One region of the Ornithinibacillus sp. 4-3 genome, then DNA from elsewhere that is predicted to be linked to it. Evidence: riboswitches for the same ligand, from Rfam matches in the RefSeq annotation. Region 1 holds a riboswitch; each other region holds the start of a gene.
The links. Region 1 has a riboswitch for S-adenosylmethionine ahead of AB4Y30_RS15790 (ABC transporter substrate-binding protein). Riboswitches for the same ligand answer to the same signal wherever they lie in the genome.
Positions count from the first base shown of each region.

Region 2: another riboswitch for S-adenosylmethionine. It lies ahead of AB4Y30_RS05410 (methionine biosynthesis PLP-dependent protein); the one in region 1 lies ahead of AB4Y30_RS15790 (ABC transporter substrate-binding protein).
Region 3: another riboswitch for S-adenosylmethionine. It lies ahead of AB4Y30_RS12075 (bifunctional homocysteine S-methyltransferase/methylenetetrahydrofolate reductase); the one in region 1 lies ahead of AB4Y30_RS15790 (ABC transporter substrate-binding protein).
Region 4: another riboswitch for S-adenosylmethionine. It lies ahead of metK (methionine adenosyltransferase); the one in region 1 lies ahead of AB4Y30_RS15790 (ABC transporter substrate-binding protein).

Region 1 is NZ_CP162599.1:3,242,237-3,249,856, forward strand. It holds gene AB4Y30_RS15780 (DUF1028 domain-containing protein) at 1-57, opposite strand, end outside; gene AB4Y30_RS15785 (ABC transporter substrate-binding protein) at 259-1,860, opposite strand; gene AB4Y30_RS15790 (ABC transporter substrate-binding protein) at 2,066-3,661, opposite strand; SAM riboswitch class I at 4,023-4,140, opposite strand; gene AB4Y30_RS15795 (ABC transporter substrate-binding protein) at 4,234-5,823, opposite strand; gene AB4Y30_RS15800 (ABC transporter substrate-binding protein) at 6,085-7,620, opposite strand, start outside.
Region 2 is NZ_CP162599.1:1,108,120-1,115,739, reverse strand. It holds gene AB4Y30_RS05445 (Zn-dependent hydrolase) at 1-831, opposite strand, end outside; gene AB4Y30_RS05440 (DNA-deoxyinosine glycosylase) at 946-1,452, opposite strand; gene AB4Y30_RS05435 (multidrug resistance efflux transporter family protein) at 1,613-2,560, shown strand; gene AB4Y30_RS05430 (MDR family MFS transporter) at 2,572-4,017, opposite strand; RNA gene ssrS (6S RNA) at 4,233-4,420, opposite strand; gene AB4Y30_RS05420 (lysophospholipid acyltransferase family protein) at 4,641-5,231, shown strand; gene AB4Y30_RS05415 (fumarylacetoacetate hydrolase family protein) at 5,281-6,219, opposite strand; SAM riboswitch class I at 6,436-6,537, shown strand; gene AB4Y30_RS05410 (methionine biosynthesis PLP-dependent protein) at 6,645-7,620, shown strand, end outside.
Region 3 is NZ_CP162599.1:2,447,930-2,455,549, forward strand. It holds gene AB4Y30_RS12045 (HD-GYP domain-containing protein) at 1-620, opposite strand, end outside; gene AB4Y30_RS12050 (enoyl-CoA hydratase-related protein) at 881-1,681, opposite strand; gene AB4Y30_RS12055 (bifunctional UDP-sugar hydrolase/5'-nucleotidase) at 1,678-3,087, opposite strand; gene AB4Y30_RS12060 (amidohydrolase) at 3,390-4,610, opposite strand; gene AB4Y30_RS12065 (nucleoside deaminase) at 4,628-5,029, opposite strand; gene AB4Y30_RS12070 (ankyrin repeat domain-containing protein) at 5,043-5,633, opposite strand; SAM riboswitch class I at 5,890-5,992, shown strand; gene AB4Y30_RS12075 (bifunctional homocysteine S-methyltransferase/methylenetetrahydrofolate reductase) at 6,259-7,620, shown strand, end outside.
Region 4 is NZ_CP162599.1:2,395,051-2,402,670, forward strand. It holds gene AB4Y30_RS11755 (gamma carbonic anhydrase family protein) at 97-624, shown strand; gene metK (methionine adenosyltransferase) at 667-1,860, opposite strand; SAM riboswitch class I at 2,033-2,141, opposite strand; gene pckA (phosphoenolpyruvate carboxykinase (ATP)) at 2,616-4,193, shown strand; gene AB4Y30_RS11770 (ABC transporter substrate-binding protein) at 4,488-5,483, shown strand; gene AB4Y30_RS11775 (ABC transporter ATP-binding protein) at 5,501-6,319, shown strand; gene AB4Y30_RS11780 (ABC transporter permease) at 6,297-7,106, shown strand; gene ytkD (RNA deprotection pyrophosphohydrolase) at 7,191-7,620, opposite strand, start outside.

The sequences.
Region 1 (7,620 bases):
GATTGCAATACCAAATTGTCCTGTTTTCTCACATCTTGCCGTAATAGAAAAAGTCATTATATGCCTCCTCATCCTATGAACATCATACTTCTAAATATATTGTAACTTAGACTTCAATGGCTTACCATTACTTTTCAAAAACTTAAGAACTCTGCTCAAGCTTAGTAGTACTTCTCTCGCTTGTAGAGTAGTTGCCAAACAACCAAAAGATGCCAGGCTTTGCATCATCTAACATCTGCAAGCCTGACATCGATTATTTTATTTATTCACGGAAGTATTCCACGGAAGAGGTCCCGGATTTGTTTGTAACCCTTCTACATATTTCTGTGCGACAACAATACGTCCATGATGACCAAATAAGGTTGCTGGCACATACTCATCCCATAAAAATGCTTGTAATTCTTCCCAATGTGCTTTTGCTTCTTCTTGTGTAGTGGATAAACGAATTGCATCTTTTAATTCCGTAATTTTCGGATGATCTGTACCACCAAAGAAGTTTGGATCAAGTACTAATAACTGAGAAGGCGATGTAACAAATGCTGTTCCTGTAATAAACATATTCCATTTTGTTGTATCATCTAAATTCCCAATAACAGTTGCCCAATCATACACATCTAATTTTACATTGAAGCCAGCTGCTTCTAGCTGAGACTGTGTTACAATTGCCGCATTGTAATGGTAATCATAATCACGTGTAACCATTAAAACAATTTCTTCTCCATTATATCCTGCTTCTGCTAATAATTCTTTTGCACGCTCCGGGTTGTTCTGATTATAGGAGTCTGCACCAGCAGCCGTCGCCCAGCTCACTTGATCTGCACTTAAGAAACCATTGTCTAATGAATACATAGCTTCATTCACAAAGCTTGCTTGCATGATTTCTTCCATATTTAAAGCAGCATTCACCGCTTGACGCATTTTTTCATCTGCCATAAAACCTTCAATTTTATTATAAATTAAAGTATGCGTCCCTGAAGAACCTGGATAGATAGTTAAATCCGAATTATTATTTAATTGCTCATAACTATCATATGCCATATTGTCCGCAATATCATATTCCCCAGTTTGAATTCCTGCTAAACGAGTGGAATCATCCGGAACAAAATAGTAGTATAAATCATCCACTAGTACTTCACGTTTCCCTACCATCCCACTCGGTTCACCTTCAGGAGACACATATTCTTCAAATTTTGTTAATTTAATATATTGATCTTGTTTCCATTCATCAAACTGAAACGGCCCCGTACCTACATACTCTTCTACACCTTCTGCTGGCGCAGCCTCAATAATTTCTTTTGGCATAATTGGCGTATATTGCCCGCGCCCTAATCCTGCAATAATATCTAGTAAATCAGCCATTGGTTCTTCCATTTCGATAACTACTGTATATTCATCTTCCTCTTTAAAAGCATTTTCTTCTAAGATGTCTTTAATTGGTGAACGATCTAACCATCTGTTCATGGAAGCTACTACATCTTCTGCTTTCATTTCTTTTCCATTATGGAACTTCACACCTTGACGTAAATGGAATGTATATGTAGTTCCATCTTCGCTTCGATCAATCTTTTCTGCTAATAATGGCTTTGCTTCTAAATTCTCATCTAAAGCAACAAGTGATTCAAAAATATTTCTACTGATTTCCATTGAAACAATAGCAGTTGTTACATGCCCATCTAATGTCGGTGGTTGGGCATTAACCGCAATCTTTAATTCTCCACCTTGCTCTGCTGTTTCATTCACTTTATTTGAATCTTCATTGTTTTCATCTTTTGTTGTATTAGCGTCATTATCACTACATGCTACAACAAATAAAGAAAGTAGAAATAAAACAACTATTGCTTTAATTGCTTTCTTCCCCATTTTCTTAACTCCCCCTATTTTAATCTTGATCTATAAAAAGTATAAAAATTCCGAATTTTATATCCGGATTTTTTATATTCATCTAACGACTATAGATCTTTCCTTTGTTTAGAGCTTGGAAAAAGCCCCTATTCATCTTAAGCAATCGAATGATGCTTGTCAAATGAATAAGGGCTTTTATTCCATGCTTATTCTTTGTTCACTTTTATTCTATAGTTACGTTCCAGAAAATCGGTCCGGAAAATGCTTCAATTCCTTCTACATTCTTTTGAGAAGCGTATAATCCATGATATGCACCTAAAGTGGATACAGGTAGTAGCTCTTCCCATGCATATAACTGTAAATCATCCCAAATTTCTTTTGCTTCTTCAATTGTTGGTGCTAACTCCAGGGCGCGCATTTGCTCATGTACATGTTCATCTTCAATTCCTGCTGCCCATGTTGGACTTAACCCTAAAAATTGTGGTGGGGTACTAACTGTTGAGAAGCCCATAATATATAAATCCCATGTGTCTGCTTCATATTGGCGACTATTGATCGTTGGCCAATCCACAATTTCCAACTTCACATTTACACCAATTCTGGTTAATTGCTCTTGAATTACTACTGCCGTATTATAATGATGATCATAATCTCTTGTCGATAACAGGCGAAGTTCTTCCCCTTGGTAATCACTTTCTGCTAGTAATTCTTTTGCTTTTTCCTGATTATTGATATTGTAATATTCTTTACCAGCATCACTCTTCCAAGTAACCAAATTATCATCCATATAACCTGATTTTAATGTGTAAAGATCTGGATTTGGAAATGCTGCATTCATTATTTCTTCAGAGTCAATTGCTGTATTTAATGCCTGACGTAGTTTGAAGTCACTTACAGGCCCTTCTATTGTATTAAAGATTAAAAATTGCTCACCACTTGCTGTAATGTGTGCGTTTAGGTTTTCATCATTTGTAACTAATTCATAGCTATCATATGGAATACCATATGCAAAATCATATTCTCCAGATTGAAGACCAGCTAAACGAGTTGATGTATCAGGTACGATGTAAAAGTAAATATCATCTATTAATGCTTCTTTTTTCCCTGATAACCCATCCGCTTCTTTATCTACTGCTTGATACTCATCATATTTTGTGAAATGGATATATTGATCTTGTTTCCAGTCTTCAAATTTATAAGGTCCTGTTCCGATATATTCATTTACAAAGTCTTCACCAGCGTCCTCAACTACTTCTTTTGGCATAATTGCTGGAGCCTGCTTTGATGTAGCAATCGTATCTAATGTCAGTGAAGATGCTTCTTTAAGCTCTAAAACAACTGTATAATCATCTTCTGCTGTCCATGTTGCATCGCCAAAAATAGAACCTGTAATAGTTGATTTGGTTAACCATCTTTCCATAGAAGCAATAACATCTTCAGCAGTCATTTCTTTGCCATTATGGAATTTAATACCTTCTCTTAATTTAAATACATATGTTTTATTATCCTCTGTTTCAACAGATTCTGCTAACATTGGAACTGGCTTAAATTCTGCATCTGTTGTTAAAAGTGTTTCAAATATCAGTCTAGAAGTATCTCTGCCTGATGTTGATGTATTTGCCGGCTGATCTAAGTTAGGCGGTTGAGCATCTAATGCAATACGTAATCTATTTTCTGCAGCTTCTTCTTGGTTTGCTGCTTCACCTGAATCTTTTTCATTATCACTATCTGAATGACTATCCTTACTTTGTCCACATCCTACAGCAATAATTGCTACTGCAAGTAAAATAAAAAATAAACCTTTTCTAAATAAATTCATGTCTTATCCCTCCCGATTTATACCTAGAATTCACATTTGTTTACTAGGTTTTAAAGCTATGTAAAGCTTGATTTTACTGCTAATCCCTTTTCTGGAAGTCAAGAAAAGCGTAGAGCGCCCGTTTAAAAACGTAGAGATTGGAGTGGCACAACCGAGATAAAGGAAACACGGTGAGGTCACGAACCGATGTTGACTTATTGTAGGGCGTGACGCGAAATCTCTTAGTTTTTGGCGCTCGGAGCTAGACAGCGCTATCTCCGAATAAGAATTAATTTGTGCAAAACTTTATACCTTCTTACTCAACTAAAAAACCTCTTCCATCAAAGGAAGAGGCTATATCATGATAAATTATCCGCGCTCTTCCTTATCTTTCAAGCTTATTTGCTTGCTGGAATTGGCACCTTATCGAATACTTCTTAATTATTCGATGGTTGCTGCAGGATCGTAGGACCAGTTCCTCCCCTGACTCTTGATAAGGAATTATCTTTTTAAATTGTGAATTAATCATATATGAAGTCTATTATTATTGTCAAGCACTTAAATAATAGAATCATTTTTCTGAAAACTAATACCTATTCCCCAATTGTTACATTCCAAAAAATTGGACCTGAGAAGGTAATGATTCCTTCAACTTTATTACTTGATGCATATAAGCTATTATAACTTCCAAATGTCGTAACAGGCAGAAGCTCTTCCCATGCATAGCGTTGTAAATCTTCCCATATTTCTTGAGCTTCTTCTGTTGTCGGCGCTGTTTCTATAGCTTTCATATCTTCTACAACTTTCTCATCATTGACTCCACCAGCCCAAGTTGGACTTAATCCAAGGAATTGTGGTGGTGTACTTACCGTTGAGAAAGAAATTACATAGGCATCAAATGCATCAGTATCATCTTTAAGCTGTGTCACCGTTGGCCAATCATAAATTTCTAATGTCGCATTTATTCCAATTTGAGATAATTGATCATGGATGACAACTGCTGCATTATAATGATGATCATAATCACGAGTCGCTAAGATTTTAAATTCTTCGCCGTTGTAATCCATATCTTCCAACATCTGTTTTGCCTTTTCTGGATCATTGATATTATGATATTCCTCTCCAGCATCACTTGCCCAACTGACGATGTCTTCGTCCATATAACTGGAATGTAACCAAAACAGGTCTTCATTCGGATAAGCTGCCATCATAATTTCTTCAATATCTAGCGCTGTATTAATTACTTCACGCATTCTAACATCAGCAGCTGGCCCCTTCTCTTTGTTATAAGCTAATAATTGTACTCCAGTTACATCAAGATGAGTATTTATATTTTCATCACGATTAACTTGTTCATAGCTGTCATAAGGAACACCATAAGCAAAGTCGTATTCCCCTGTTTGTAAACCAGCTATACGTGTAGAGGCATCTGTAACAATATAGAAGTAAATATCATCCACTAAAGCCTCTTTCTTTCCAGCTAAACCATCTGCTGGCTCCTCTAAAGCACTATAATCATCAAATTTTGTAAAATGAATATATTGATCTTGTCTCCATTCTACAAATTGATAAGGGCCTGTTCCAATATATTCTGAAACCCCTTCAGCTGTCGCCGCTTCAACAACTTCTTTGGGCATAATTGCTGCTGCCTGTTTAGAAGATGCAATGGTATCTAAGGTCAGTGATGATGACTCCACTAATTCTAATACAACAGTGTAATTATCCTCCGCAGTCCAAGTTGCACCTTCAAAAATAGTTCCTGTAATTGCTGATTTCTCTAACCATCTTTCCATCGATGCAATCACATCTTCTGCAATCATTTCCTTACCATTATGAAATAAAACCCCTTCTCTTAGATGAAATACATAGGTCTTATTATCATCAGTCTCAACAGATTCTGCTAACATCGGAACAGCAGCATAATTGGAATCTGTTGTTAAAAGTGTTTCAAACATAAGTCTAGCTGTATCTCGAATTGCAGTTGGGGCAGCTGTCGGTTGATCCAAAGTTGGTGGTTGCCCATCTAGCGCAATTTTTAATACACTACCAGTATTTGCTTCATCATTGCTTGTTTCATCTGATTTATTTCCATCTACCTCTGATTCATTAGAGCTACAGCCTATAATAAAAAACACAATAGATGCTAGCATGACTAAGAATAGACTGCGTTTGGAAAATTTCATATTTGTACCCTCCTGTTGTCTTCAAAACTCATTATTCACATTAGTAAACTATGAATTAAAATTAAAAAATAAAATCGATCTCTAAACGAACGATTTAAAAGCCTATTTAATGATAAGAGCTGTGGCGGGGAATAAACTATAGACAATCCTAATCATTCCGCCACCGACAACTATTTTATTTTTTCTTAGATAGGAAAATATAAAAATTGTGCAATTAATGCTTATTCAAAGATAGCACTGTCTAACTTTGCACTTTTCTTATTATTCTACTAGCTTTGTATTCCAAAGAAATCCACCTTCGAATTCAGAGAAATCAACTACTTTATCTGTAGTAACAATGACATTACTATATTGTCCAAGGATAGAAATTGGTAAATAGTCTGCCCAGGCAAATTCTTGCAGTTCATCCCAATGCGACTTCGCTTCTTCCTGGTCTACTGCATCCTTAATGCCTGCTAGTAATTCATCAATTTTAGGATGTTCTGGCCAACCTACCCAATCATAGTTCAAGAATAATAAGCTTGAAGGGGTGACAGGAGTAGCAGTTCCATTAATATGCAAATCCCATAATTCTGGATCCTGGCGCATTTCTAATACGGTTGGCCAATCATAAAGCTCTAATTCCACATTGATTCCTACTTGTTCTAGTTGCTCCTGTAAAACGACAGATGCATTATAAATAAATTCGTAATCACGTGAAGTTAGGAGCGTGATTGGTTCTCCATTATAATCCGATTCTTCTAGTAACTGTTTTGCTTTCTCTGGATCAGCTTGATTATAGAACTCACTTCCATTATCGCTATACCAATTCGTTCGATCCTTCGTCATATATCCAGAATCAATTTCAAAAAGATCTTCATGCACGAATCCAGCCTGCATTATATCATCGGAATTAATCGCCGCATTGAGTGCATGCCTAAATTTCTGATCAGTCGCCGGTCCTTCCTTTTTGTTATACGACAGAATAAGGCTACCAAAATGGTAAGGACGGGTACTTAGTGCTTCATCTTGTAAAAGTTGCTCATATTGATCATTCGAAACATCATACACAATATCAAATTCTCCAGTTTGTAAACCGGCAAAGGTTGTGCTTGGATCCGGTACAATCATAAAATAAACATTGTTGATAAAGGCTTCTTTTTTACCACTAAACCCATCTGCAGGTGCATCTACTGCCACATAATCCTCAAACTTTTCTAAATGGATATACTGATCCTGACGCCACTCTTTAAACTGAAAAGGTCCGGTACCAATATACTCTGTGACTCCACTTGCTTCTGCTGTATCAACTATTTCTTTAGGCATGATCGCAGGAAATTGTACATGATCAGCCATAATTTCCAACACATCTGCAATCGGAGTTTCTAATTTTAAGAGAACCGTATAAGGATCCCCTTCTTCAAATACTGCGCCTTCTAATAATTTTCCACCTGCCGAGATGTCTAACCAACGATTCATCGATGCGACAACATCCTCAGCAACCATCTCTTTCCCATTATGAAATAACACACCTTCTCTTAAATGAAAGGTGTATGTCAGCCTATCATCACTTTGGTCAATTGTGTCTGCCAGCATGGGTACAGGTTGATACTCGGCATTTAATGTCACAAGCGTTTCAAAAATATTTCGAGCTACATGCGATGTTTTCGTCGCTGTGGACATCGGGGGATCAAGTGTTGGTGGCTGGATACTTATCGATACCCTAAGCTCCTCACTTTCACCGCTACCAGTATCCTCACCATTCGCTTGATTTGATTCATTCTCTGTACTTTGACAAGCGGCTAAAACCAACATCAT
Region 2 (7,620 bases), 1.6 Mb from region 1:
ATCACTGTATTGATGTGGTAATTTATTAATCGCTACAACAAAGTCACTTGCTGCTAATAGCGCATCTTGGCGATCATCCATCGGTGTATTTCCTGCATGTCCTGCTTTTCCAAGAAAAGTCATTTCAATACGACAAGAGCCAGCAATTCCAGTAACAATTCCACAAGGCAAGTTTAATTTCTCTAACCGTTTTCCTTGTTCAATATGTACTTCTACATACGTATCAATTTCTTGTGGATCTCTTTGCGCTTGTAAATATTTCTGGGCATCTAAACCGACCTCTGCTAATACTTCCGTGAAGGTTGCCCCTGTTCCATCCTTTAATGCTAATTTATCTTCCAATTTCTCCAAGCCCATCATTGCTTTACTTCCTTGCAGGCTTGACATAAAGCGAGATCCTTCTTCATCACTAAAAACAACAATTTCATATGGCTTTATCGGTTGATAACCGGATTCTTTCCAAGCTTCTACCACTTCTAATGCAGCAATTACTCCTAATGGACCATCAAAATGTCCACCCTCTGGCACACTATCTACATGAGATCCACTCATAATTACTGGTAAATCATTTTGTTTCCCTTCAAGACGTCCAAAAACATTTCCCGCCTCATCCTGACGAACCTCTAAGCCTGCTTCCTTCATCCAGCCGATAACTAATTGTTTCGCAGCCAATTCCTCTTTAGAATATCCAGAACGATTTGAGCCATTTGCAGGACTAAGACCAATTTCTGATATCGCATGAAGACGCTGAGCTACTCGCTCTCCTTTAATCCCATCTATATCGTATTTCGCATCGTAACTTTGCAATAATTTTTCTTTTAACATACTCATCATTTTCCCCTCCAATGTATATTTATTTAAAATAGTTTTAAAATTCTTCTTTCCATTTTAATTATAAACGATTCAATTTATTTTAACATCCATATCATCATTCAGCAGAAAATGTTACCCCATTAAATAAGGCAAAATAATAGACCAAGCTTCTACTTTTTCCGAAAAAGATTTAGTGTATTTACCGGGAATTGGACTTGTAGATGGAAGCTGGATAACCTCTACATCATACTTTTCAAGATTTTTAAAATGCTTTTGAAATGTTTGATATGCTTTTGTACCATTACACCCAATTAGCTTTAGACTTGGAAATGTATCTAACAGCTGGAATATATCATTAGGTTCCTCTTCAATAATATTTGCATCTAAGCTCCCTTGGCGAAAGCAGTTTTGAATGACATCCCATAATGCTATCTTCTTCCCTTTTAGAAAAGCTATTTTTTCTGAGTATGTTTCTAGCGGTTTTTGTTGAAATAATTCAAACATAATTGGCCAAAAGTGATTACGTGGGTTACCATAGTACTCCTGTTTTTCCAAAGATTTCACACTAGGCATAGATCCAAGAATAAGTACGCGTGGATTTTTCGGCAATACAGCTGGAAAAGAATGGATTCTCTGCATGATATAGTTTCCTCTCTCATTTCTAGTTAAAATTATCGTAAAATAATTCACTTCTATAAATCAAGTTTGCGCTATAATAGATTTACTTCATTATTAGATTAGACAGGAATTCTTTGAAATTCGCTATCCAATATAGAATATTACTGCAAGGAGACGGAAGATGAGAGCTATTTTTATCGGTATTTTATCTGCTTTATTTTTCTCAGTAACATTTATTTTGAATCGCATGATGGATCTTGAAGGGGGAAGCTGGATTTGGAGTGCATCCCTAAGATTTTTCTTCATGCTACCAATGTTATTATTGATTGTTGGCTATCAAAAAAATATTAAACCTGTGTTGGCACATTTAAGGCGATATCCTACACAGTGGATTCTTTGGAGCACTGTAGGTTTTGGGCTATTTTATGCACCATTAACCTTTGCCTCAAGCTTTGGGCCAGGTTGGCTTGTTGCTGCTACATTTCAATTAACCATTATTGCTGGTTCTCTATTAGTACCATTTATTAATAAAAGTGGTTCAAAACGGATACCTATGCAAAGCATATGGATTTCCGTCGTTATCATTTTAGGTATATTTATTATGCAAATTGAACATGCGTCCTCTGTTTCTTGGGTTCATATGATGCTTTGTGTCATTCCACTGCTTATCTCGGCATTTGCCTATCCACTAGGAAATCGAAAGATGATGCAAATCTCTAACGGAGAATTAACAACCTTTCAACGTATTTTAGGAATGACTATTGCCAGTATGCCGTTTTGGATTATTTTATCTGTTTATGGACTTTTAACTGAAGATTTACCAACTGCTAGTCAAGTCGGTCAAACTTTCATCGTGGCAATTTCTTCTGGAGTTATTGCGACCGGATTATTCTTTTATGCAACGGAGCTCGTGAAAAATGATAATCAGAAATTAGCTGGTGTCGAAGCGACACAATCTGGAGAAGTATTATTTGCTTTAATTGGCGAGCTTATCTTATTAAGCGCCCCACTTCCAGCTGTGGCTTCCTTTATTGGTATGGCACTCGTGATTTTAGGAATGGTTTTACATAGTATTAGTTCTTCGAAAAAGGTTCCAGTTCAAAAGAAAAGAAGCGCATCTATTTCTTAGCGCTTCTTTTCCTATTCCTCTCCTACAGCTTTTCTCATTACTTGTTTCACTCTATGTTTTTCTCTATCTCGTACAAAAAAAGCAAGAATAAATGCGATAAAAGTAATCGCTGTTGCAGCATAGAATGAAACATTTACTCCATGAATAAAAGCTTCTGTATTACTTTCAGCAACATCACCAATAATAAAGCGCGATGTCATCATGCTCACTAATAATGCGGTCCCTATAGAAGCTCCCACCTGTCGCATCGTATTATTCATCGCTGTGCCATGTGGAATCAAATGTCTTGGTAATTGATTTATACCTGCCGTTGTTGCAGGCATTAGGATCATGGATAATCCTAGCATACGAATCGTAAATACCACTGTTAAATAGGTAAGGGTCGTATCTGCACTTAGATTGGTAAATAGTAATGTAGTTATCGTAGTAATTCCTAAACCAATGATAAGTAGCCAACGAGCTCCAATATGGTCAAAGATTCTCCCTACAATTGGTGATAAGAAACCCATTAATAATGCCCCAGGTAACATCATCATTCCTGCATCTAGTGCAGTAAAGCTTGCCATGTTTTGCATATAGATAGGTAAAATAGTCTCTGAAGAAATCAATCCCATAAAACCAACCATGCCAATGACGGTTGTGATTCGAAAGGTTTTATTTTGAAAAACTCGAAATTCTAGAACTGGTTGTTTGAGTATAAACTGTCTGCGGATAAAGAATCCAAGAGAAATAAACCCTAAAATAATTACACCAAATGTGACATAATTAAATTGTTCATTACTACCAATCGTACTAAAGCCAAATAACAACCCTCCAAATCCAATAGTAGATAGTGCAATCGAGATAAAATCGACCTTTGGAAAAGTACGGGTAATTACATTTTTCAAAACAAAATAAGCAAAAATTATATCAATAATAACTAATGGCAGTACAATTAAGAATAAAAATCTCCAATGAATAAATTCAATCAGCCAACCAGCAATCACAGGAGCAAGTGCTGGAGCAAAAGAAATAACTAATCCAACTGTACCCATAATTGTCCCTCTTCGTTCGATAGGAAAAATCATGATTAATACCGTCATCATTAATGGCATTAAAATCCCCGCACCAATTGCTTGAATAATCCTACCAAACATCAGTATCGGAAAGTTCAGTGCAATTGCACAAATCACTGTTCCGATAAAAAAGACACACATGGAAGTCATAAATAATTTCCTTGTTGTAAATGTCTCCATTAGAAAAGCAGTAATTGGAATCATAATTCCATTGACCAGCATAAAAACAGTCGTTAGCCATTGCACTGTGTTTTCTGTTAAGTCAAGATCAAGCATAATTTGAGGTGTAGCGGTCAGTAAAAGGGTCTGATTTAACAAAGACAAGAAAGAACCTGCTATAAGTACGAGAACAATTGGTAATTTACTTCGTGTAGAACGTTGTTGGATTGGAATCTTGTCCAAAAATAATTTCCCTCCCACCTTTTTAAAGCGCTTTCAAAAAGCCATATTAAAAAAACTAGAAGATTTCTAGTTTTTCTTTGACTAAATTCAATCCTATTATGTAATCAAACAATTATGTATGAAACGCTTATTTTTCTATAGTTTTTTACCTACAAAAAAACCAGCTTCCTATATTCTTTTCTTAAGAAGGAACTGGTCAAATCATTTATTTTTTAGGTTAAGCCACGATTGCCGTAACAAAAAATAAAAAGTTTTAAACCACCACTTCGCTAAGTGGGTGTTTGCAGAAGCCTTCCTGTCGTCCCCTACACATTGAGGGCTTGACATTTCAACTTCGATTAAAACTCCCTATTCCAATTATAGAGGTTAAAACTTAGAATTATCACGTACACCGTAGCCTATATGTATATGATAGCGATGAATACCTCATAATGCAAGGAAAAATTCTTTCCATCTTATACCTAAAATAAAGTACTGAGATCTAAACAGCAATTGACGAATTGGAGATTCCTTGTAAAATGATGATAGAGATAAAACAAAATTGCAATCAACAGGAGCTTCTATATTTCTCCTATAGATCGTAATGAACATACAGAAATAGAATATAGGAAATGGGGACTACTATGATTTACTACATTGCAGCATATTTATTAAAAATTATTTTAACTATTTTTAGACCATTAAAAGTACATCAAAAAGAAAAGCTACCACAGGATGGCGGCTATATCATTGCTTGTACACATACAGGTTGGGTGGATATTTTATGGTTAGGTGTCTCAATTTTACCAACCAAAATTAACTACATGGCAAAAGTTGAGTTATTCCAAAAGCCTGCGCTTAAATGGTTAATGGGGAAATTAAAGGCTTTTCCAGTCAATCGTGAAAATCCAGGACCAAGCTCTATTAAAATCCCACGTAAATTATTAAAAGATGGAGAAATCGTCGGGATTTTCCCAAGTGGTACAAGAACAACAGAGGAAGTTCCATTAAAAAAAGGTGCCGTTACCATTGCAACACATTCCAAAGCTCCAATTGTTCCAGCAGCATATGTTGGACCAAATAACTTTAGTGACTTATTTAAATTTAGAAAACCACATCTTATTTTTGGAGACCCGATCACACTTGATCCTGACCTTCCTAAAAAAGAAGCTATTGATAAAATGATGGACGATCTAAACAAAGCATTAATTGATTTACAAAATCGCATTAAATAAAAAGCAGGGATTGTTGAAGGTTTTATTTTTCAACAATCCCTATTTTCATTTATGGACGATCAATCACTTTATTTTCTAATGTTCCAATATTTTCTATTTCTAGTGTAACTATGTCTCCAGCTTGGAGGAATTGAGGTGGCTTCATAGCTACTCCTACCCCATCTGGAGTACCTGTCATAATAATATCTCCAGGCTCTAATGTTACTAAATGTGAGATGAATTCCATTAAAAATGGCACATCAAAAATAAGTTTATTCGTATTTGAATCTTGACGCTTCTCACCATTTACATAAGAACGAACATTTAAATTAGCAGGATCAGATAATTCATCTGCGCTAACTACCCATGGACCAATCGGTGAAGTACGGTCAATTGCTTTTCCTTGTAACCATTGTGGTGTACGCTTTTGTAAATCACGAGCAGTTGTGTCATTTCCAATGGTATATCCAGCAATATAAGCAAAAGCATCTTCTTTCTTCACTTCTCTTGCTTCTTTTCCAACTACAATACATAATTCTACTTCATAATCTAATTTTTCTGTTTGTGGTGTTTTTTCAATAGCATCTTCAGGTCCAATTAAGGATGTAGCGTATTTTGTAAATAATACTGGAAATTCCGGTACATCACTTTCCATTTCTGCGGCATGTTCAATATAATTTCGCCCGATACAGATAATTTTACGTGGTTCAGGAATTGGTGTTTCTAAAGTTACTTTTTCTCTATCTAGTGAAATAACATCTGATTTATCTACCTGTAAAGAATATTCATAAGCAGCTTTTGCTTTATCAAAAGCTGGCTGTCCAATTCGATAAAAAGCATTGGGACATGCTGGTAATTCCTTGTCAATTTCTTCTATTGCTGATAAATTCTCTTCTGCAAACATCGCTAGACGATAGCTTTCCTGAAGGTCAACTACTTTGTTTTCTACGATAAACCCCATACGAGCTGAGCTTTGGTTTGCTTTTGCCTTATAACTAACAAGCTTCATGTAATACTCTCTCCCTCTATGTAAATTCTGTTCTGCATTAAATATAACATATTTTCCGTATTTTCATACATCAATTCATGTCAGAAAAGTCAATTTTGAATGCTCTTCCCTATTACAAGTTATTTAATAATTTCCAATCTAAAATCACCTTCCAAATATTAGTTGACATTTTTTTTCAAATAAAGTAATGTTAGAGCAACAATTAAATCATTATATTTCTTATCAAGAGAGATGGAGGGACTGGCCCTGCGATATCTCGGCAACAGACTTTTATAAGTACTGTGCCAAATCCAGTAGCATAATGCTTGAAGATAAGAAGAGAATAATCTAGTGCGCTGATTAAAGACCTCTTCTACTTTCAAGAAGAGGTCTTTTTATTTTCTACCATTAGCACTGGAATAAATTTTTGAGAGGAGGAATGTCTTATGACAAACATAGAAACCAAATTAGTTCAAATTGGAAACAAAAGCGACGATAAAACAGGCGCCATCAATCCGCCCATTTATTTATCCACTGCTTATGAACACAAAGGCATTGGACTATCTACAGGCTACGATTATACTCGTACGAAAAACCCTACCCGTACAATTTTAGAAGAAGGTATTGCAAGCCTTGAATCTGGTGATGCAGGATTTGCCTGTAGTTCCGGAATGGCTGCTATTCAACTTGTATTAACTTTATTTCACTCTGGTGATGAGTTAATTGCAATTGAAGATATTTATGGTGGTACATTCCGTATTTTCGATCAATATAGGGATGCATATAACATTCATACAACTTATTCTACATTTACAGATTTAACAGAAACCGAAGCATTGATTAATGAAAATACAAAGGCATTATTTATCGAATCTCCTACAAATCCAATCATGCATGAAATCGATATTGAAGCGGCTAATAAATTAGCTAAAAAACATAATCTCTTACTCATTGTTGACAATACTTTTTTAACTCCTTATATCCAGCGTCCAATTGAATTGGGGGCAGATATTGTAATCCATAGCGCTACAAAATATATTGGTGGCCATAATGATGTGCTTGGAGGATTAGTCGTATCTAAAGGGAAAGAGCTTTCCGAAAAGCTCGCTATGTTCCATAACACAGCTGGTGCTGTATTGTCTCCATTCGATTCATGGTTAATGATACGCGGTTTAAAAACGCTTCATCTTCGCATGAAACAACATGATGCAAATGCGAAGGAAGTTGCTAAATATCTAGAATCAGAACCAGAAATTGTTACAGATGTTTTATATGCTGGAAAAGGTGGAATGTTATCCTTTCGTTTGAAGAAAACAGAATGGGTGGATCCTTTTTTACAGAATATCCAGCTGATAACATTTGCAGAAAGTCTTGGTGGTGTAGAAAGTTTCATTACATATCCAACGACACAAACACATGCAG
Region 3 (7,620 bases), 790 kb from region 1:
GTATGCTGACGAATAAAATCAAAGCCTAGCTCTGGATGCTGCTTCATCTCTTCATATTCTTCGGTAGTTAAATGGGCTTCTTTTTTTAAAATCGTATCATCGATAAATATTTTCCCAAAATCATTCAAAATAGATCCTAAGCCTAGCTCAATTAATTCTTTTTCACTAAATCGTAATTGAGAGCCAATTGCTAATGCATACAAAGCTACATTCAAAGAGTGTTGGAATAAATAATCATCTGTAACTAATATATCAGCTAACAGTGATAAACCATCTTTTTGCACTGACATATTTTCTATGAGGTTTCGAATCATTTTAGTAAGCTTTTCTTCTCTCTTATTGAAAATAAAGTTTTGTTCCATTTTCATTTCAGAAAATACTTCTCTAATTGTTTTCGTAGCCTCTATTCGTAAATCACTCGGAATAGATAAGTTTACATAAATATCTTTTGTCGAGTCCTCTTCGATATAAATGCATGTAATTCCACGTTTTAATAGGCTCTCTTTCAGTTGTTCTGTCACCACTACACCCTGGCGAACTAAAACACTTCCTGTCTCATTATATATGGTCTTTGCTATCGTTTTATTTGGTTTCACAGTTCGTGTGGACGCAAGCCTCATAATCCTTCTCCTCCAAAATCAATCTCACCCTAAAACGATTATAGTCAATTTACAATCCATTTCTTTCGCTAAGGTAAGGGCTTTACCTAATCAGTAGAAAATTTGCTTCACATTCTAACCAAATTGCTATGCACAGATGAATGTAAAAAGTTCTACTACTGTAGTTAAAATCATGAATAATCAATATTTTAACTAGTTTTGGAGTGATTCTATTCATTCTCCAAATATACATATCTCGTTAGTTTCATGCTTTGATGTATTTATGAATATTTAAAGTTCGCACGCCTTTTTTCTAAAAATGCATTGACTCCTTCTTTAAAATCATCTGATAAAAAAGAGTTCACAATCATATCGTCTATCTCTTCTGTATTCTCTGTTTCTCCTTGGAGCACGTCAAAAATAATCCTCTTCGAACTTCGCACAGATAATTGAGCATTGTTAGCAATCATTTTTGCATATTCTAGTGTTTCTTTTTCTAACATTTCACTAGAAAAAATATGGTCAATTAATCCAATAGAAAGTGCTTCTTCTGCAGGCAATAACCTTCCTGTAAAGAGAATATCTTTTGCCTTTGATGGTCCTACAAGATCAACTAGATTCTTTGTGCCTGGAGTATTATAAATCAATCCTAATTTAGCAGGGGTAATTCCAAATCTCCCACTACTATCAGCAAATCGAAAATCGCAAGCAATAGCTATTTCACAGCCACCACCTACACAAAATCCTTGAATTTGAGCAATTGTTGGTTTAGAAATATTCATGATAGCCGCCTCTGCAGCAATAATTGCATCATTGTATTTTTTTGCACCTTCAGCAGTTTTACATAAATTTTTAAAATCACTAATATCTGCTCCAGCAGAAAAAGCAGAAGCATCTACACTTCGAAAAATAATTACTTTAACCTCTGAATTCTCCTCACACGCTTTCATGATAGCCGGAACTTTTGTCCACATTTCATAAGAAAGCGCATTTCTCTTGTTAATCCGATTAATAAAAATAGTTGCAATTGCGTTATTAATTTCCAAAAACAAGGAGTCATTATGTGTTTCATTCTTAGTCATTTTTTCACCTCGTCATCTTCATACATCTTTTTTAGCGTTAAAACTAATAAATCTCGAATAAATTCTGGCAAATAATATATTTTTGACTCTGATCTTGAAATTTCTGGTAATAATCTTCCAAATGTGAACATATCTGCTGTTGCAACAGAATAAGTACGTTCTTTTTGCAAGGGTTCTCCATTCCACAATACTCGTTTAATCGATTCATGGTTTCCATAATCAATTGTTTCTATCTCTAATCCTGAAAAGACCATTTTTCCTAGTTTCTTTCCACGAAAACCAAATCCCTTAAGTGCAAATTCTGTAAAAGCACTGGTATAGGACGAACGGATTACTTCCATTAGTTCATCCCCATCAAGCTCTACCACACAGGGATTAATTGGATGTGGACAAATCCGGTGCACATCTTCGTACGATACCGTTCCAGACGGAAATGATTCTAATAATAACCCTGTATTCAGCATCGCACAATCTGCCTTAGTCCATTCCTTTAACGTTTCTGTCAATGACTTAATAATTGGTGTACCCTTTGACCAATCTACTGCCAATGATTCTTCTGTATGAACAACAGGGACAGATAAGATTGTATTTGCTTCTTGCTGTAGAGAAGATAATTTTTCTACCGTTTTTTCATCCTTCGGCAAATGAGCAATATTAATCGCATATGCTTCTTTATTAATTAATTTTTGATTCGTGTGATCCCATGTTAATAAGACATTTCCAACAAATTCACCATTTTTACCCGCTGCGGTTAATAATGTCTCCTCCACCATTTCTCCAGTACGTAATAAATGATGTGTATGTCCCCCAATTATGATATCAATCTCTGAATGATTCATGGCAATTTGTCTATCTTCATTTAATCCTAAATGAGACAGCAAAATGATAATATCAGCATCTTTTTTCACTACAGCTAAATGTCGCTCTAATGTTTCTTGAGGAAAATCCACTTGCCAGCCCAATAACTGATAATAAGCACTATATGGAGCTGTTAAACCTAGAACTGCAATTCGAACTCCATTTTCTGATATTAGCTGTGTAGAAATTTTGAGCCAAGGGGGTTGCTCATCAATCAAATTATGCATATTACTACACACCACTGAAAAATTCGCATCATCATACAAATGGTATAGATCATCATGTGATAAAGTAATTCCCTCATTATTCCCAAGTGTAACTACATCATATTCTGCCGCATTTAATAACTCAACATTTGCCTTTCCCATAAATGCTTCAGCAATCGGGGAAACTCTGTCCATATGATCTCCAATATCAAATAAAAAGCAGGATTCTTTTCGATTAACAATTTTTGTTTTATTTTCCTTGAAAAAATGAACAATACGTGCCCAATGTTCAAAATGGCTATGTAAATCATTTGTATAAAATAAATGGATATTTTCGCGCATACGAATGCTCCTTTAAATCCAGTGTTCTCTACTTCTATCATACGTTAACACAGGAAAAAAATCAGTAATGACAAACATAAAAGAAGAGAAAACATAGGAGCACTCAAAATTTAATCTATTTGATAATGATATATTTCTTTGCAAACTAAAAAGGGCTGGGACAAAAGAGTTTATTACTTAGCTAATTCCGAACATAAATTGCGCAAATATCCATTTCGGAAATATGCTTTGCTTCAGTTAAATATTGTTCGGATTTCAAGCTTAGTTTTTTCTTTTGTCCCAGCCTCAATCTAAATTAGATTTTAAATATTATCGAATGAGAAATTGCCTTTATAAATAGTTGCTTTTCTTTCTGCTCTTCTTGCTACAGTTTCCGCTGTACATGTTGCATCAACTAAAACGATATTTGCAGCATCGCCAACTTTAGGCCATACTTGCTCTCCTAGTTGATTAAGTGGAGTAATTCCTCCAGTAATAAAATAAATAGACTGGCTTAAGGAATACTCATCCTTCCATTGCTTGAGCTGTGCTAACCTTTCCAAACGTTCTAAAATATCACCATTATTAAATGGAGACCATGAATCAAATATATTATCGCAGCAAACTGCCGTGTTGATACCTTGTTCACGTAAATATTCAAGTGGTGGGAATTTACGGTCAATTGGAACACTAGAAATAAAGGTCATTCCCGCCTCTTTTAACAAAGGAATCATCTCATCAAGTGCCGTGCGAGAGATATCACCAATTCCAAACGCATGACTTACCGCAACCTTTCCTTGTAAACCTGCTTCAATCGTTAATTCAGCTAAACGTTTAATCGTGAAAGCTCCTAATTCATTAGGATCATGTATATGTAAATCAATTCCGACATTTCCTTCTACCGCTATGTCAACTAACACTTGTAAAGAAGTTTCAATATCATTATCCACAGTAGCTGGATCGACACTGCCGATATAATCCACACCATGTTTAGTAGATTCTTGAATCAATTCTCTTGTATTTGCTTTTAAAAAACCATGCTGTGCAAAGCCGACAATTTCTGGTTCAATTTTCCCTGAGAATGTTTGGAATGCCTTTTTAATTTCTTCTAAATTCTCTAAACCTACTTCTGGATAGATATCTGCATGTGTACGCACATGTGTAACCCCGTATTTGACAAATCTTCCTAGTAAATTTTCTGCACGTTCCTGTGTAGTCGTTTTTAAAGTAGGCAATGTCGTTTTCTCAATTACTACTCTTTCTAAAATATTTTTAACAGGCTTTACTGCTCTCCATTGGTCCCCAAGCAATGTCTTATCAAGATGACAATGTTTTTCAACAAATGATGGTAGAGCTAAGAGCTGTTTTGCATCCTTCTTCGGTAGCTCATCTGTTAACTGCTCAGAAGCTGGAACAATATCAGTGATTTTTCCGTCCTCAATCAGTAGATGAAAAAATTCCGTATTAGTAGCTGTAATCATATCATTTTCTTTATAATAGCTTGTTTCAAGCCTTGTATTTGTTAACCAATAAGTAGTGTTCATTCATATTCCTCCAATATTTAGTTTTTCTCTAACAACTGCTCCATATGTATATCGCGCTCTTGTCTCGGCAGTGAAAGTTGATGATACACATAATCTTGACTTTCTGTACTGATTTCCGCAAAGTATACTGCATCTATTTTAGTAAAATAAATCGCACTCAAGCACATTGGACATGGCTCTGTGCTTGCATAAATTTCACAGCCTGTAAGATCCGTGGTTTGTAAAGATTGACATGCGTGTATCACAGCTTGTAACTCTGCATGCTGTGATGGATCGTGCGTGCGCTTTACTTGATTAACCCCTCTTCCTACAATAACTCCATCCTTTACTACCACTGCTCCAAAAGGAGATCCATTTTTTGATGTTTCATTATCCTGTGCCAACTTAATTGCTTCCTGCAACCATTTTTCTTTTAACAATAGATTCACTCCTTTAAGCATCGGCAGCTTTCAGTAGCAAAGCAATTTCCGTGTAGCCAAGCTGCTCCGCATGCTGCAATGGAGTTATACCATCTCGATCAGCAATATTAGGATCTGCCCCATGCTTTAATAACACTTCTACTGCTTTTTGATGGCGTACTCCACCATCACCAAGAATTACTGCCTCCATTAATGCAGTCCAATGTAAATTATTAATATGATTGACATCAGAATCTGAATAAGTTAATAATTCTTCAATGACCTCTACATGTGCTCTTTCTGCTGCAGGAATGATAGCAATTCCTCCATATCGATTAGTCAGTTTCGTATTAGCACCAGCCGCTATTGCTAGCTTTACAATTTCTAAATAACCAGCTGCACCTGCATGGAGAAGTACATTATTTCGATATAAGTCTTGAATATTTACATCTGCCCCATGTTGAATTAATATATCTACAATCTTTGGATAATTATAACGTGTAGCTTCTAATACAGCGGTTCTACCTTCTGCATCACGGATGTTCACATCAACATCTTCTTTTAATAAATTTTTCAGATTTTCTATATCACCTGTTCTTGCATACTCAACTAATTGTTGACTCATTGTTCTCTCCTCCCACGCTAGTTCATTTATATTTTAAATACCCTTTTTTCTATGTTAACATGCTAAGCACTTTTAGAAAATAAAATTGTAAGCGTTTTAATTTTGGATAATTACAAAGAGAAAAAATATTTTTTAATCCATATCACCTACAGGCACTAGAGATTAGGAGCTTTCTTTGATTATTTTTTTAAAAAGATAGTTGACAAGTTTCAAAGTCCCATGTAAAGTGAAAACAAATTTAATAATAAAAATTAAATTCTTATCCAGAGAGGTGGAGGGACTGGCCCTTTGAAGCCTCGGCAACAGACTTTTAAAGTACTGTGCCAATTCCAGCAAGCATAATGCCTGAAAGATAAGAAGAGTGATGAAAATAGATAGCAAACCCTCTTCTTATAGTCTAATTAAAGAAGAGGGTTTTTTTATTTGTTTAAGACTCGCAAAAATCTTTTTAAAAGAAAATCATTCACACTCTAGGCATTGCTATATTTCATCTTAATAAAGATGGCAAACTAGATTTTCAAAAATAAAATTTCATATGAAAATCTACGGCGACGACTATTAATAACTGGATCATTAATAGTCAAATAAAACGAAATATTCCAATAAAGATTGAGGTGAATATGAGATGAGTTTGTTAGATAGTTTGAAAGAAAGAATTTTAATTGCTGATGGTGCCATGGGAACAGTCTTATACTCACATGGAGTAAAAACCTGTTTTGAAGAATTAAACTTAACCAGTGCTGAACAAGTTCAACTTGTCCATGAAGCATATATTAACGCTGGAGCAGAAGTAATTCAAACCAATACATATGGTGCAAACTACATTAAGTTAGCTCAGTATGGCTTAGAAGAAAAAGTAAAGAAAATAAATGAAGCAGCTGTAAACCTTGCAAAAAATGCTAGTAAAGGTAAGGCACATATTCTTGGGACGATTGGTGGTATCCACGGTTCACAATTTGAAGAATCCGAAGAAGAGATTAAGCGAAGCTTTAAAGAGCAATTATACAGTTTGTTACTATCTGGAGTAGATGGAATTTTACTAGAAACTTATTATAATTTCGATGAACTGAGCATCGTCTTAGAAATCGCTCGCGAAGAAACAAACCTTCCAATTATCGCAAACGTATCGATGCATGAACCGGGAATTCTTGAAAATGGCTTACATCTAAAAGATGGATTAAAACGTCTAGAAGATATTGGGGCTGACGTGGTTGGTGTCAATTGCCGGCTAGGGCCTGCACAAATGGTAAGCTCTCTTGAATCAGTTCCTTTACTAAAGCATGCGCTATTAGCTGCTTATCCAAATGCAAGCTTGCCTGCTTACCGAGATGGCGTGCTCTATTATGAAAATGAGCCAGACTACTTTGCTACTACTGCAAATGAATTTCGTGAACAAGGAGTAAGACTGATTGGCGGTTGCTGTGGAACTACTCCACAACATATTCAAAAAATGGCGGAAGGGATTAAATCTCGAAAACCAATTACCGAGAAAAAAGTAATTCCAATTGAAGAAATTATCATTAAGCGCCAGAAAAAATCAGATAAAAAAACAATTTCAGAATTGGCAAAAGAAAGAACAACAATCATCGTGGAATTAGATTCACCAAAGCATTTAGATGTTACTGAATATATAGAAGGTGCAAAAGCATTAAAAGAAGCCGGTGCTGATGCAATTACAGTTGCTGATAATTCATTAGCCTCACCTAGAATTAGCAATGTAGCTATCGCTTCTCTCCTGCAAAAAGAAGGAATTAAACCATTAGTACATCTCACTTGTCGTGATCGTAATTTAATCGGATTACAATCCCACGTATTAGGTCTACACACATTAGGAATAGATGAGATGCTTGTTATTACAGGTGACCCGACAAAAATTGGTGACTTCCCTGGAGCAACCTCTGTTTTCGATGTAAATTCCTTCAAATTAATAGAGTTAATCAAAAAAGGAAATGAAGGTATTTCATTCTTAGGAAACTCTTTAAGAGAA
Region 4 (7,620 bases), 850 kb from region 1:
ATTTGCTGCCTATTCCTATAGACCATTAGAGATCCTAGTAAAAACCTTTTAGAAGTAGCTGGAGTCTTATAACTAGCTGTACAAGGAGGCATAATAATGATACATCATTATCAACATAAAGAACCAATAATAGATAAAACTGCTTTTATTGCTCACGATGTGACAATTATTGGCGACGTTAAAATTGGAGAATACTCAAGTGTTTGGTTTAATACAGTTATTCGCGGAGATGTTGAACCTACTATTATTGGTAATCGTGTTAACATCCAAGATTTATCTATGATCCATCAAAGTCCAGGTCATCCTGTCATCATCAAGGATGATGTATCAATTGGTCATCAAGTGACTGTTCATGGAGCGACAATTCATAAGAACGCATTAATTGGTATGGGAACAATTTTACTTGATGGAGCAGAAATCGGTGAAAATGCTTTTATTGGGGCCGGAAGTCTAGTACCTCCTGGAAAGAAAATCCCACCCAACACATTAGCATTAGGACGCCCTGCAAAAGTAGTTAGAGAATTAACAGAAGCTGATTTAGCAGAAATGGCAAGAATTCGTTCTTCTTATGTTGAAAAAGCACAATATTATAAAGACCATACTAATCTTGGTAAGAAAGCATAAAAAAGAAGCGAGGAATTATAAATATAATTCCTCGCTACTCTTTTATTTTACAAACGCTTGTAATTGTTCTACTTTATCTGTTTTCTCCCAAGGAAATAACACATCATTTCTTCCAAAATGTCCATAAGCTGCTGTCTTTCTAAAGATTGGCTCACGTAAGTTCAACATATTGATAATTCCGGATGGACGTAAATCAAAATTTGCGCGCACTGCTTCTACTAATTTCGTTTCACTCACAACACCTGTTCCAAATGTTTGAATAGATATGGATACTGGTTCAGCAACTCCAATCGCATAAGCAAGTTGTACCTCACATACATCTGCTAGTTTGGCAGCAACAATATTTTTAGCAACATAACGTGCAGCATATGCAGCAGATCGATCTACTTTTGTAGAGTCTTTACCACTAAACGCTCCACCACCATGTCTTGCATATCCTCCGTATGTATCTACAATAATCTTTCTACCTGTTAAACCGACATCCCCTTGAGGGCCACCGATAACAAATCTTCCTGTAGGATTAATTAAATACTTTGTTTTCTGATCTAATAAATGACCTGGCACGATTGGGTTAATTACATACTCTATCATATCTTTTCTAATTTGTTCTGTTGTAATATCTTCATGATGTTGTGTAGAAATCACAATCGTATCTACACGAATAGGTTGATTATTATCATCATATTCAATTGTTACTTGCGTTTTCCCATCTGGACGCAAATAATCCAATGTTTCATCTTTACGGACATCTGCTAAACGTTTGGCTAATTGGTGAGAAAGAGAAATAGGAAGTGGCATTAATTCTTCTGTCTCATTACATGCAAAACCGAACATAAGCCCCTGATCACCTGCTCCAAGTTCTTCTTGTTCGCTCTCTGCTTCGTCTCCTCGAACTTCTAATGCTGTGTTTACTCCAGTTGCAATATCTGGTGATTGTTCATCAATTGCAGTTAATACTGCGCAAGTGTCTGAATCAAATCCATATTTTGCGCGTGTGTATCCAATCTCTTTTATTGTTCTTCTAACAATTGCTGGGATATCCACATAAATTTTTGTTGATATTTCTCCTGCAACTAATACGAGGCCTGTCGTTACTGTTGTTTCACATGCAACTCTAGCATATGGATCATGCTTTAAAATTTCATCTAAAATCGCATCTGAAATTTGGTCACTCATCTTATCAGGATGTCCTTCTGTAACAGACTCTGAAGTGAATAACCGACGATTTTCTAACATAATGAAGAAATCCTCCTTCTCTTTCTAAGCATCTTCTAGTCATTTGTTAGCATTCTTCTCTATTATTAACTAATTCCAAAAAGCTTTCATCATTTAACGAAATATATTATTTTAAAATACATCAAATAAAAAAAGCCCTTCCTACAAAACAGAGGAAAGGATTAGCCTTTCGCTCTTATTGTTCAAGGAGTATTCCTTGCAACAGGTTAGCACCTTTTCACTATCGTGTGATGGTTGCTGGGTTTCATCGGGTCTGTCCCTCCACCGTCTCAAAATAAGAGAGTATATGCTAAAAAATATCGTAACGAATTCACTTATAGATGTCAATATCTTTGTTCAGAAATTGAATAGACTAGTGAACCACCTATCCTCTATATAATTAAATAGGAAAGAACTTCAGTCGTGCTATATATATGTGTATAGATTATCTTTTTTATAAAAGTTAGGTTTTTTAAATAATTATTATCAAACTAAATTTCTAATTAGACCGAAGCTCCAAACTGTCGAATTTTCGCAGGTACTTTATAGTAAGGAAAATAGATTCTGTATTTCACTTTTCGAAAAGTTAAAAACATGTTATCGTATTAATGGTAATACATATATGTTACAGTTTTTTGATTTTACTTAAAAAACACGTGAATTAGTATAGACTATCTAGGTAGATTTGCTATACTAATAAACATCTAATTAGCGTTTTTAAAAGAACAAGTATTGAAACATTTTATACAAAATGAATAAAAAGGAAGGTATTGTTCATGAATTCATCTTTATTACAAGAGCTTATCTCACATAAGCAACTACAGAAAAATTTATCTGTAGCACAATTAACCGAAAAGTTGGTAGCACGCAAAGAAGGTGAATTATCTTCTACTGGCGCAATTTGTGCAACAACAGGTAAATACACTGGACGTTCTCCTAACGACAAGTTCGTTGTACGTGATGAAACTACTGAAAATCTTGTTGATTGGGGTAATGTAAATCAACCGACTGATGAAGCAACATTTGATAAATTACTTAATAAAGTAGTCGCATACTTAAAAGAAAAAGACGAGATTTTCCTATTCCAAGGTTTTGCTGGTGCAGATGAAGCGTACCGTTTGCCAATCCAAGTGTTTAATGAATATGCGTGGCATAATCTATTTGCTAAACAAATGTTTATTCGTCCAACAGAAGAAGAACTAGCTACATTAGAAGCGGAATTTACTATTGTTTCTGCTCCTACATTCAAAGCTGATCCAGCTGTAGATGGTACAAACTCTGAAGCTTTTATTTTAGTAAGCTTTAGCAAGCGTATTATTTTAATTGGTGGAACAGAATATGCTGGAGAAATGAAAAAGTCTATTTTCTCTGTAATGAACTATCTTCTACCACAACAAGATATTCTATCTATGCACTGCTCTGCTAACGTTGGTGAAGAAGGCGATGTTGCATTATTCTTTGGTCTATCTGGAACAGGGAAAACTACACTTTCAGCAGATCCAAACCGTAAATTAATTGGTGATGATGAGCATGCTTGGAGTCCTACAGGTGTATTTAACATTGAAGGCGGATGCTATGCGAAAACAATTAATTTAACAAGAGAAAATGAACCACAAATTTATGATGCCATTCGTTTTGGCTCTGTACTAGAAAACGTCGTTTTAGATAAAGATACTCGTGTAGCTGATTATGATGATGTCTCTTTAACAGAGAATACAAGAGCTGCATATCCATTAGAATATATTGATAATGCACTTTCACCAAGTGTTGCTGGACATCCAAAAGCGATTATCTTCTTAACAGCTGATGCTTCTGGTACCTTACCTCCAATTAGTAAGCTATCAAAGGATCAAGCAATGTATCATTTCTTAAGTGGATTTACAAGTAAGTTAGCTGGTACAGAACGTGGAGTTACTGAACCACAAGCAACTTTCTCTACTTGCTTTGGAGCTCCTTTCTTACCATTAGCACCTTCTGTTTATGCAGAAATGTTAGGTAAGAAAATTGATGAGCATAATGTTAGTGTATTCTTAGTAAATACTGGTTGGACTGGCGGTCCATATGGTGTTGGTAGCCGTATGAAACTTGCATATACACGTGGAATGATTCAAGCCGCTTTAACTGGTGAATTAGACAATGTTGCGACAGTTAAAGATGAGATTTTCGGATTAGAAATTCCTCAAGAAATTGCTGGAGTTCCTAGCGATGTATTAGTACCGAAAAACACATGGTCAGATCAAGATGCTTATGATAAAGAAGCAAAAGCATTAGCAGCGAAATTCCATGAAAACTTCGAGAAATTTACTGGAGTAAGTGAAAATATCAAACAAGCAGGACCTACTTTTACAGCGTAAAACAAAGTCGATCTCATTATGAGGTCGACTTTTTTATTCCCCTTTCCCCCAGCATAGATAATCTGATTAGCTTCGATTTATTGCGTTCGTCACTCGAATCATATTTTAACCTTATATTTTTACTACATAAGCGTGAAACACAGATCCTATTGTAAATCCCATTCTGCTTCTAAACACCTCTTTAGTTTTTCATCCTTTCTACCTGTTACAAAAGCCCAGAAAAGTAATCACATAATTTTTCAATGATGCATAGGCTATTTTGACATTACACTAATTTTGAAAGGGTAGAGTTGAATGAATAAAATTAAATATTTTGCCTTGTTTTCATGTATATTACTCGTGTTTCTGTCAGCGTGTAGTGATACAAATGAAAAAACATCCATCCAGTTAGGAGAAGTTACACGTTCTCTTTTCTATGCACCACAATACATTGCACTTGAAAAAGGTTTCTTTGAAGAAGAAGGTCTTGAAGTTGACTTACAGACTGTCTGGGGTGGAGACAAAACCATGACCGCATTATTATCAGATAGTATTGATATTGCGCTCGTTGGCTCCGAAACATCTATTTATGTTTATGCACAAGATTCCAAAGATCATGCTGTGAATTTTGCTCAACTCACCCAGACCGATGGAACGTTTTTAGTTGCCAAGGAACCTAAACCTAACTTTAGCTGGGAAGACCTAAAAGACAGCAAATTTCTTGGGCAACGTAAAGGTGGAATGCCACAAATGGTTGGAGAATTTGTTCTTAGAAAAAACGGTATTGATCCACATGCGGATTTAGAGTTATCTCAGAACATAGACTTTGCAAATATTCCAAGCGCCTTTGTCTCAGGTGATTATGAATATGTGCAGCTATTTGAACCTACAGCAAGCGTTATGGAAAAAGAAGGAGCTGGTTACACCATTGCTTCTTTTGGAGAAGAATCTGGGCGCTTACCTTATACCGTATTTATGGCCAAACAAAGCTTCTTAGAAAAGGATAGGGATGTTGCTTTGAGTTTTACACGTGCCATTTATAAAGCTCAACAATGGGTACAAGAAAACGATGCTGAAGAAATCGCTACATTACTTCAACCTTATTTTGAAGATACAGATTTAGAAATGCTCACATCATCAATGGAACGTTACAAAAATCAAGATTCATTTGCTACTGATCCTATTTTAGATGAAGAAGAATGGAACAATCTAAAGGACGTTATGGATCAGGCTGGTGAACTTCCAGACGAAGATGTTCCATATGATGATTTGGTCAATACAGAAATTGCAGAAGAAGTAATTAGTGAGTAACAGAGGGGTGAAAACGTTTGTCGTTTCTAACATTAGAAAAAATTTCCCATCATTACTTTTCAGATAAAAACTACACAAAAGCGCTAGATCATATATCATGCTCTATAAAAGAAGGAGAGTTCGTTTCCATACTTGGACCAAGTGGATGTGGGAAATCTACAGTCTTATCTATTATTGCAGGAATTATTCAACCGACAAAAGGTAAAGTCTTACTCAAAAACGAACCAATCAGCGAAACAAAATTAGCTATTGGTTATATGTTGCAGCAAGATTATTTATTTCCTTGGAAAACCATTATTGAGAACGTTATACTAGGGCCAAAAATAGCCAAAACACTCTCAAAGCAAACAGAAGAACAAGGGTTAAAATTATTAGAAGAAGTAGGACTTACAGATGTTGCAGAGGCCTATCCTGATTCTCTCTCAGGAGGCATGCGACAACGTGCTTCATTAGTTCGAACCTTAATCACGAACCCAGAAATATTGCTTTTAGATGAACCGTTCTCTGCTCTTGACTATTTAACAAAATTAAAGCTTGAAAATTTAGTTTCTAAACTATTAAAAACATATAATAAAACAGCGGTTCTCGTCACACATGACATTGGTGAGGCGATTTCAATGAGCGATCGAATCATTTTAATGGATTCAGGTCCAGGGACAATTGCTAATGTTTTTGAAGTACCAATCGAATTACGTGAGGAAACTCCCTTTTTGGTCAGAAGACATCCAAAATACCAAGGACTATTTGATAAAATCTGGACAGAGCTTAACAAAAACGAAGAAATGTCTTCTACGAAGGTGAGGCAAGAGCAGCATGTCACAGAAAACGGATCATGAGTTTTTTAGAGCTTATCAAAAAGAAATAAAACGGGAGAAAAAACTTGTGTTCACCTGGCAAGTTGTTATCCTCATCAGTTTTTTCTTATTATGGGAGATCGCTAGCCGATTGACGTGGGTTGATCCTTTAATCTTTAGTTCACCCTACAAAGTCTTTCAATTACTACAAGAAAAATTTCTAGATGGCTCCATCTTACCTCATATTCAAATTACACTTTTAGAAACCGTTGCAGGTTTTATTATCGGAACACTAGTAGGAATCATTTTTGCATCTTTATTATGGTCTTCTAATCGCTTATCCAAAATATCAGACCCTTATCTCGTTGTATTAAATGCCATGCCTAAAGTTGCCATTGGTCCAATCTTAATCGTAGCTTTAGGTCCTGGATATGTATCCATTATCGCAATGGGTGCAATTATTTCTGTAATCATTACAACGCTTGTTGTCTATTCTGGTTTTAGAGAAGTTGATCCAAACTATATCAAAGTACTCAGAAGCTTTGGGGCATCCAGATGGCAATGTTTCAAGGAAGCTATATTTCCTGCTACATTACCTGTTATGATTTCCACATTAAAAGTGAATGTAGGTCTTTCTTGGGTTGGGGTAATTGTAGGAGAATTTCTTGTTTCTAAAAATGGCCTAGGATATCTCATTATCTACGGATTTCAAGTATTTGACTTTACACTTGTGATGTCAAGTCTTATTCTAATTGCCATTGTAGCTGCTATCATGTATAAGCTTGTTGAAAAAATAGAAGGTTGGCTTATTAAACACACTTCGTCCTAAGCCAAAGATGTTCTTATCAAAAATCCTTATATTTAAGCATTCCAATCATGGAAAAATATAATCGCCTATTCCGAAAATAGGCGATTATTCGTACCGTTTAAGAATATAATCTAAGCTTTTTGTTAAAACATCATCTTTCATAATAAAACTATATTTTTTATTTTTGCGGACATTTTCAGGAATAGAATTTAATAAAACCGGACCATTTGTTTCAAAATATCCATCTTGCACTTTTAATTCATTCACTTTTGCAAAATACACATTTTTAATGACATGATCGTTTTTTCCAGCAACATAATACTGAGCAATGTAAGTTATTTTTTCTACTACTCCACCAGTCTCTTCCATTACTTCACGAATAGCCGCTTCTTCGGCAGATTCGCCAGCTTCTACCTTACCTCCTGGAAACTCTACTCCTCTTTCCTTATGCTCTGTTAATAACCATTGATTTTGATATCGACAAATTACCCATACATGCTTTGGTTCTTTAGAAAATGGTTGATCATCAAAAGAC